Regions from separate parts of the Promicromonospora sp. CA-289599 genome, predicted to be linked through region 2. Evidence: riboswitches for the same ligand, from Rfam matches in the RefSeq annotation. Region 2 holds a riboswitch; the other holds the start of a gene.

Region 1 (4,398 bases), 1.7 Mb from region 2:
CTCGACACCGTCGAAGCCGTCGGCCGAGCACCCGGTGATCACGGAGCCGAGCACATCGAGGATGCCGTCGCGCTTCGCCTCCGTCGAGGGGTCGAGGATGTACTCGTCAGGCCACTCCGGATCGATGACGAGGTCTCCGGAGGCGTCGTGGAGCAGCAGGTCCTCGTGCTCGTCGAGCCAGAAGTCCGCGTCGCCCGGCTGGGTCTGGAACCCGTTGACGTAGCAGATGTTGTAGGCACCGGCGGCGGGCTCGGCCGTGGCGTCGCGGACCACGACGTCGAGCCCGCCGTCGAGCTCGTAGGCGGCACCGAGCTGGTAGTCGAACACCCCGCTCGTGGGCGGGAGGGTGACGGCGGCGGTGTCAGCCACGTCCGCGCTCGGATCCACCTCCTGCCCCGTGGCGGAGCCGGCCTGACAGGCCGTGAGCGTGAGGACGACAAGCGCTGCGGTGATGAGCTGAGGCATCTGGCGATCGTAGGGGGAACCTCGCGGCGACAACCCTGACGGCGGGCAACTGATCAATCGGGGTGATCGGTTCCGCCCGGCACAGGGCCTACGGCACCGTGGCGAGCGCCTGCGCGATCGGCGTCTCACCGTTGCCGAACGGGATGGTGCGTCCGACGGTGCTGTCGTCGGCCAGGACGGCCGCGGCCACGGCCGCGACGTCGGCACGGGAGACCCTGCCGTCGCCCGGGTCGGCCACCTCGACGAGTCCCGTGGGCTCGTCGAGCGTCAGCGGGCCGGGCTGCAGGATCGTGTAGTCGAGGTCGGAGGCACGCAGGTGCTCGTCGGCCGCCGTCTTCGACTCGGCGTAGGCGAAGAACGAGTTGTCCTCCGGCACCCCGTGACCAGGCCCGGCACCGAGGTACGACACCATCACATAGCGCGATACGCCCGCCGCCTGCGCGGCGTCCATCGAGCGGACGGCGGCATCGCGGTCGACGGCGTAGGTGCGCTCCGGGTTCCCGCCGCCCGCGCCGGCCGACCAGACCACCGCGTCCTGCCCGTCCAGGAGCGCGGTCAGCCCGTCGGTGTCGAGGTGCTCGACGTCGGCGATCACCGGGATCGCTCCGGTGGCCGCTACCTCGTCCCCGTGGTCGGGATTGCGGATCACGCTCGTGACGACGTCGCCTCGCTCCACGAGGAGAGGGGCGAGCCGGAGCGCGATCTTGCCGTGGCCACCGATGATCAGAACGCGGGACATGGTGCTTCCTTCCGTCGGGTTCGGCTCCAGGCTATGCCGGAAGTCGCTGATTCCAGGTCAGCGACTGCTGTGGCGGGAGGGTCAGGCCGAGTGTTCCCGGGTATCACCTTGGTTGGCCTCAGCGGCGTCGACGGTCTGGGCCAGGAGGACGGCGATGGTCGTGGGTCCGACACCGCCGGGCACTGGAGTGATGAGGCGAGCTCGGCTTGCTGCTGACGTGTATTCGACGTCGCCGATGTTGCCGGGGTTGTAGCCGGCGTCGATGACGACCGCGCCGGGCTTGATCCAATCGCCCCTGATGAGTTCGGGTCGTCCGACGGCAGCGACGACGATGTCGGCCTCACCGACGACATCGGGCAGGTTCGCGGTCTTGGAGTGGCAGTAGGTGACGGTCGCGTCGCGGGCGAGCAGCAGCATTCCTACCGGCTTGCCCAAGATGGGGCTGCGACCGACCACGACGGCCCGCTGCCCGGCGGGGTCGACGTCGTAGGCGTCGAGAATGCGCATGATCCCGCCGGGCGTGCACGAGGCGAACCCAGGCTCGGCCAGGGCCATGGCGGCGAAGGACGCTGCTGTCACGCCGTCGACGTCCTTGGTTGAGGCGATCGCCTCGAACACGGCCCGCTCGTCGATCTGGGCGGGCATCGGGTGCTGGACCAGGATCCCGTCGACACTCTCGTCAGCAGACAGGTCGCGCACGAGCTGAACGGCGTCCTCGGTGGTGGCGTCGTTGCCGAGATGGTATCGACGCGAGTCCAGACCGGCCGATCGGCACCGGTTGGTCTTCATTCGTACGTAGGTCTGCGAGGCCGGGTCGTCACCGACAAGGAGTGTCGCTAAGCATGGCTTGCGACCGCTGGCACGCTCGAACCGCGCAGCCCGGCGCGTGGTGTCCTGATGTATGGCGTCGGCGACTGCGGTGCCATCCATGATGATCGCGCTCATGGCAACTCCTCAAGAGTGAGGAGCACCCAGGCGGTCGATGCGTCCGAACGTCGCTCCCTGGTGGTGACCCACCCGCGCCAGTCGCGATGTCGTAAGACTACCGGTCGGTGAGACTGCCGGCGGTTACGGCTGGAGCGAAACCGTTGGCCCTGCGCCGTGAGATCGAAAGCGATCTTACTGGCCAAGCTTCCGGGTTCGGGTCTGCGGTCGGGCTCTTCAGCACCAGATCACCGCTGGCTACCCGGCGGACAGTTGTACGGCCCGTGGGGCCGGCGCGGCTCGTGCGGCCGCCTCTGACCCTGGGACGGAGCCGCCGCCGGAATCTCGACATGCGCCACGAGAGCCGGCCGCGAGATCCCGTCACATCAAGAATGAAATGCGCATTTTTCGCCCAGTCGTGGTCGGATGTGGTACGTCCGAAAATTCCACAGCACCGTTGCCGTGAGGAAACCGATGACCGAGCGTGTCCTGCCCGACGCCGACACGATCGAGGCCGCGCTGGCCTCGCACGACGGCCCCTGGGGAGCGGGCGCGCGAGTTCTCTCGGTGGTGGACCAGTCGACCGCCTTCGGTCAGGCAGCGGTCCTGCGGGCGAGCATCGCGGCGCCGAACACCTGCCCTTCCCTGTGGGCGGTCAAGATCCTGGGCTGGGGCCGCCATACCCTGCTCGACTCGCGCGACAGCCTCCTGGACCGCCGCGAGGCGCACTTCTACGGCAGCGGCATCTCCGACCTGCTGCCCAACGGGCTGACGACGCCACCGGCCGCGACGGTGTTCAGCCACCACGGCTTCACCTGGGTGGTGATGCGTGACATCGGCGCCGTCCTGCAGCAGAGCTGGACCCCCGACACCGCGACGATCGCCGCCAGGCGTGCCGCACTCCTGTACATCCCGGGCGTGCTGCGCCCCGGCCTGCTGGACGCCCCCTGGCTGGAGCTGGAGGGCTACGCCGCCTACACCCATCACATCCAGGCGGGCCACGAGAACCTCGAGGCACTGGCCGACGACCCGCTGCTCCGGGCGCTGTTCACCCCCGATCAGATCCGCGACCTGCACACCTGCCTGGACGCGTCGGAGAGCCTGGGCGCACGCGCCGCGGAACTGCCCAAGACCCTGGTCCACGGCGATCTCACGCCCCGCAACGCCGGGCTGGACCCGCGCGGCACCCTCGCCCTCATCGACTGGGAGCACGTAGGCGTCGGCCCCGTGGGGTTCGACCTCGGCACCTTCGTCTCCCTCTACCGCGGGTTCGGCGGCTCCGGCGAGCTGGACGAGCCGGCAGTCCTCGAGACGTACGGCCGAGCCCTCAGCGATCTCGCCGGGATCGACCTGCGCCATGCCGCGGCCCTCGGCTTCGCGATCGCGCACCTGACCTGGGGGCTGCACCTCCGCCTCGGCCCCGGTCTGACGCTGGTGCGCCAGGGTTTCCAGCACGACAACCCGGCGAAGCTCGCCGCGCACCTCGACGACATCCGGTCCGGATGCCTGCGCGCCCTGTCCTGGGCGGCCGCGGCCAGAGTCGTGACGGCGGTCCGCTGATCCCGTCCTCAGCCGCCGGCCCGAGCGCCGGCCGGCTCAGCCCACAGTGGTCAGGGCGCGGCGCTCGCCCAGCACCTCGGCCGGTGCCGGCACCAGCCGCCACCCGAGGCCGTCCCACACGGTCCGGACGGCGACAGCCGCCCACGCCACCACCAGCCCGGCGAAGAGCAGCACGGAGAGCACCGCGAGCGCCGTCAGCCCGGTGTGCGCGGCGAGCCCGGCGGTCGCCGTCACGCAGGTGCCGACCGGGAACGTGAACGACCACCAGGTGAGCGAGAACGGCAGCCCGTGGACCGCGGCGCGCACCGTGACGGCGGCGGCGATCGCCGCCCACATCAGGGCGAAGCCCAGCACCGAGACCCCGAAGACGACGGCGAAGTACACGAGCCCACGCTCGAACGTGGCCCCGAACGTGCCGGCGGCGTTGGCCGCCAGCAGGCTGGCCGCGGTGACCGACTGGCCGAGCGGGCCGAGCGCTATCCACAGGGTGGGGACCATCCTGGCCGCGCCCACCTGGTGGTGCATCAGCCGGCTCCAGAGCTGGGGCAGGATCACGAGCGACGCGACGAGGCTCAGCCCGAACATCGCGTAGCAGGCCAGGAGCATCGTCTCGCGGGCCTCCCCCGGCGCGATGTGCGGCAGCAGGAGCGCGCCGGTCGCGGCCGAGACCATGGGCGGGACCACGGGCATGAGCCATCCGGCGAACGCCG
Region 2 (4,398 bases):
GGGCTCGCACCGATCCCGGCGCACGCGCCGTACGTCTTCTCGCAGCAGCTGGGGCACGACCTGGCGCTGTTCGGCGCGCCGTCGCCGTTCGACGAGGTGGTGCTGCGGGGCGACCCCGCGGCGTCGGGCGGCTGGGCCGCGCTCTACCTGGAGAACGCACTGGACCGCCATCCTCGCCAGACCACGGACGGCCACCGGGTGGCGACCGTCCGGGCCGTGCTGCTGGTCGACTCCCCGCGCGAGGTGGGCCAGGTCCGCAAGCTGATGAACCGCGGCGTCCCGCTGGAGCTGGACCTGGACCGCGCCCGAAACCCGGCAACGAAGCTGAAGGACACCGTCGTCTGACCCAGTTCGCCGAGGTGGAGCGCCTGTCCGGACAGACGCTCCACCTCGGCGGGTGGGTCAGTGGGCGAAGTGGCGGGTGCCCGTGAGGTACATCGTCACGCCCGCCGCCTCTGCCGCCTTGATGACCTCCTCGTCGCGGATCGAGCCGCCCGGCTGCACGACGGCGGTGACGCCGGCGTCGAGCAGCACCTGCAGGCCGTCCGCGAACGGGAAGAACGCGTCGGACGCCGCGACGGCGCCCCGGGCACGCTCGACAGGGCCCGATTCGCCGTCGGCCAGGGTGTTGGCGCGCTCGACCGAGAGGCGGCACGAGTCGACACGGTTCACCTGGCCCATGCCGATGCCGACGGCTGCACCGTCCTTGGCCAGGAGGATCGCGTTCGACTTGGCGGCCCGCACGGCCTTCCAGGCGAAGGCGAGGTCGGCGAGGACCTCGGGCTCCGCTGCCTCGCCGGTCGCCAGGGTCCACTCCTCCGGGTTGTCCCCAGGAGCCTGGAACCGGTCGGTCGCCTGCATGAGCAGGCCGCCGGAGATCGGCCGGGTCTCGACGGCGCCCGACGGCGCCTCCGGGACGACCAGCAGCCGGATGTTCTTCTTGGCCCGCAGGATCTCCAGCGCCTCCGGCTCGAAGCCGGTCGCCACGACGACCTCGGTGAACACCGGGGCGATCTGCGCGGCCGCGGCCGCCGAGATCACGCCGTTGGCGGCGATCACGCCGCCGAACGCGCTGACCGGGTCGGTCGCGTGGGCCCGCGCGTGCGCCTCCGCGATGTCGGCGCCGACGGCGATGCCGCACGGGTTGGCGTGCTTGATGATCGCCACCGCCGGGCCCTCGTGGTCCCAGGCGGCCCGCCACGCGGCGTCGGCGTCGACGTAGTTGTTGTAGCTCATGGCCTTGCCGTGCAGCTGCTCGGCCTGGGCCAGGCCCTTGACCCCGTCGCCGCGCGTGTAGAGGGCGGCGCGCTGGTGCGGGTTCTCGCCGTAGCGCAGCACGTCCGCGCGCTCCCAGGTGCCGCCGGCCCAGGCCGGGAAGCCTGTGGACACCGGGCCCTCTGCGCCGTCCACCGTGTCGGTGGGCGAGAGCACGGAGCCCATCCAGGACGCCACGGCGACGTCGTACGTGGCGGTGTGCACGAAGGCCGCCGCCGCGAGCGCCTTGCGCTGCGCGTAGGTGAAGCCGCCGGCCCGCACGGCGGTGACGACGTCGTCGTACCGCGCCGGGTCGACGACGACGGCTACCGACGGGTGGTTCTTCGCCGCGGCGCGCACCATGGACGGTCCGCCGATGTCGATCTGCTCGACGACGGCGTCCGGCCCGGCGCCCGACGCGACGGTGGCCGCGAACGGGTAGAGGTTCACGACGACCAGCTCGAACGGCGCGATCTCGAGCTCGACGAGCTGGTCGAGGTGGTCCTGCTTGCGGGTGTCGGCGAGGATGCCGGCGTGTACGCGGGGGTGCAGGGTCTTGACCCGGCCCTCGAGGCACTCGGGGAACCCGGTGAGCTGCTCGACGGGGGTGACGGGGATCCCGGCGTCGGCGATCCGCGACGCGGTGGAGCCGGTGGAGACCAGCTCGACCCCTGCGTCGTGCAGGGCGGTCGCGAGCTCGATCAGGCCGGTCTTGTCGTAGACGCTGAGCAGGGCGCGCCGGACGGGGCGCTGCGAGTCGTCGGTGAGCTGAACGTCGGGTACGGATGGGGCGCCGGACATGGCGGTTCTCCTCGGAGTTAGCTTCGCGGAAAACCCTGGCACCCAGGCGGGCGGCGCGCATCACGGGTCGCTCGGCCGCTCCCCGGTGGTGACCCACCCTCGCCAGTCACGGCCACCAGAAGTGTAGCCGGACGTCAGTACGCGTAGCGGTGGACGGTCTCCGGGTGGATGACGACGCGGACCTGCTCGGTGGCGAGGATCCCGGCGAGCTGCGCGGCCCGGGTCGGGTCGGTGAGGTCCCAGTAGCGTGCGGCGAGCCGGGAGCTCAGGTCGTGCGCCCCTTCGGTCTCCACCGTGGTGCGGCCCGCGACGGAGATCCAGCGTTCGCGTTCGCCGACCGGTGCGGCGACGACCAGCGAGGCGCGCGGGTCGCGGGCCAGCCGGCGCACCTTGAGGGCACCCGGCTCGGTGATGAGCTGGACGGTGCCCTCGGTCGTTGCCTCGAACCAGAGAGGCCGGGGCTGTGGCGGCTGCGTCCCGCCGGCGACGGACAGGAACCCGTGCAGGGGGCGGGCGAGGAACTCGAGGTCCTCGGCGGTCAGGCTCGTGCTGTTGGTCATGACGGCGATTCAACGCGGTCGGGCGGGACGAATCCATGGGTGATCAACCGGATTGCCTTTGTGATCGTCTAGCCTCGGTGGATGGACTCGTTCGGTGACCTCTTCCGCGGGATGCGCGCCCAGGGCTCATTGTTCGGCAGCTCGACGCTGTCGCCGCCCTGGGCGCTGGACTTCGTCGACGGCGCGCCGCTGACCCTGTGCGCGGTCATCAGCGGCGCGGGCTGGATAGTCACCGAGGGCCGGCCGCCGGTACGGCTGCGCGCCGGCGAGACGGCGGTCGTGCGCGGCCCCGCGCCGTTCCTGTTCGTCGACGAGGTCGGCACGACCGCCGAACCGGTGGCGTGCGGCGAGCACTGCACGGTGCCCGAACAGGGCGGTACCACGTACCGCCGCGGCTGGAGCGACTGCGGCGACGGCGCGACGACGCTGGTCGTCGGCGCCTACCCGGTGCGAGGGGAGATCAGCCGGCGGCTGCTGGACGCGCTGCCCGTGGTGCTGCGCGTCGGCGCGGGCGGCGCGAGCGACGCCGTGCTAGACCACCTCGCCGCCGAGGTCGCCGCTGACACCCCGGGGCAGCAGGTGGTCCTGGACCGCCTGCTGGACTGGTTGCTGGTCTGCGCGGTGCGCGACTACTTCGACCGGCCCGGCGGCGAGCCCCCGGCCTGGTACGTCGCCCAGCGGGACCCGGTGGTCGGTGACGCCCTGCGCCTCCTGCACGCCGAGCCGGCGGCGCCCTGGTCGGTCGCCACGCTGGCCGCCCGGACAGGGGTGTCCCGGTCCACCCTGGCCAAGCGGTTCAGCGACCTGGTCGGCGAACCGCCACTGACCTACCTCACCGGCTGGCGCATGACGCTCGCCGCCGACCTGCTGACCGAACGCGAGAGCGCGACCGTCGCAGAGGTCGCCCGCGTCGTCGGTTATTCCGACCCGTTCGCCTTCAGCGTGGCGTTCAAGCGGGTCCGCGGCGTCAGCCCGAGCACGTTCCGACGCACCGGTACGCCGGCCCGGAGCGCGTAGCGCTCAGGCCGGGATCCGCACCTCGAACCCCAGCATCTCCCAGGCGCGCGCCGCCCGGGGGACCCGGTCGGCCGCACCGACCCCGGACAGCCCGCCGGCCACCATCGAGACGGCGAGCAGCAGGTCATCCGACGTCGTCCCGGGCGGGACGTCGCCGGCCGCCGTCGCGTCCTCGAGCCGGGTCCCCAGCGCGGCGACGACCCGGTCGCCCAGACCGGCCAGCCGCCCGTCGGGCACGCCTGACCGGACCAGGTCCACGAACCCGACCGACTCGACGGCATGTCGTGTGACCATCCCGAGCAGGTCGGGCAGCCCGACGCCGGGGGTCGCCGCGAGTTCCTCCACAACGGCCACCTGCTCCTCGAAGACGGCGACCACGAGATCGATCCGCTCCGGGAAGTGCCGGTAGAGGCTGCCCTGCCCGACGCCCGCACGCTTGGCGACCGCGCTCAGCGGCGCGCCGGTCCCGGCGGCCCCGAAGACCTCACGAGCCGCCGCCAGCAGCGCGGCACGGTTGCCCGCCGCGGCGCGCGGCCCCAGGTTGGGCACTCCCCCGCGGCGCGCGGGTACGTGCGGGACGTCGCCGCGCCGAGGGTCACGAAGTACACCGGTCATGGCGCTATCCTAGATACCGGACAACACTGTCCGGTATCGTCCCCGTCCCAGGAGCGCACCATGGCACTGACCGTTCACTCCACCGTCGGCGAATGGCTCGATCACCCGGTCGGTGGTCAGATCCTCGCCGGCTTCCTCGCGCAGGGCGGCG

Evidence for each region. A riboswitch is a leader RNA that binds a small molecule or an ion and turns the genes downstream of it on or off. The one in region 2 is predicted to bind ZMP and ZTP.
Region 1: it holds a riboswitch for ZMP and ZTP, as region 2 does, so the genes downstream of both, ACQEVI_RS08570 (bifunctional 5,10-methylenetetrahydrofolate dehydrogenase/5,10-methenyltetrahydrofolate cyclohydrolase) here and purH (bifunctional phosphoribosylaminoimidazolecarboxamide formyltransferase/IMP cyclohydrolase) in region 2, are expected to answer to the same signal.

What each region holds. Positions count from the first base shown of each region.
Region 1 is NZ_JBNJNI010000001.1:1,959,254-1,963,651, forward strand. It holds gene ACQEVI_RS08560 (endo alpha-1,4 polygalactosaminidase) at 1-465, opposite strand, end outside; gene ACQEVI_RS08565 (SDR family oxidoreductase) at 554-1,204, opposite strand; gene ACQEVI_RS08570 (bifunctional 5,10-methylenetetrahydrofolate dehydrogenase/5,10-methenyltetrahydrofolate cyclohydrolase) at 1,286-2,149, opposite strand; ZMP/ZTP riboswitch at 2,167-2,244, opposite strand; gene ACQEVI_RS08575 (phosphotransferase family protein) at 2,603-3,688, shown strand; gene ACQEVI_RS08580 (TDT family transporter) at 3,725-4,398, opposite strand, start outside.
Region 2 is NZ_JBNJNI010000001.1:3,652,028-3,656,425, reverse strand. It holds gene ACQEVI_RS16235 (NAD(P)/FAD-dependent oxidoreductase) at 1-345, shown strand, start outside; gene purH (bifunctional phosphoribosylaminoimidazolecarboxamide formyltransferase/IMP cyclohydrolase) at 403-2,055, opposite strand; ZMP/ZTP riboswitch at 2,089-2,175, opposite strand; gene ACQEVI_RS16225 (pyridoxamine 5'-phosphate oxidase family protein) at 2,190-2,615, opposite strand; gene ACQEVI_RS16220 (AraC family transcriptional regulator) at 2,697-3,632, shown strand; gene ACQEVI_RS16215 (TetR family transcriptional regulator) at 3,636-4,247, opposite strand; gene ACQEVI_RS16210 (SDR family NAD(P)-dependent oxidoreductase) at 4,308-4,398, shown strand, end outside.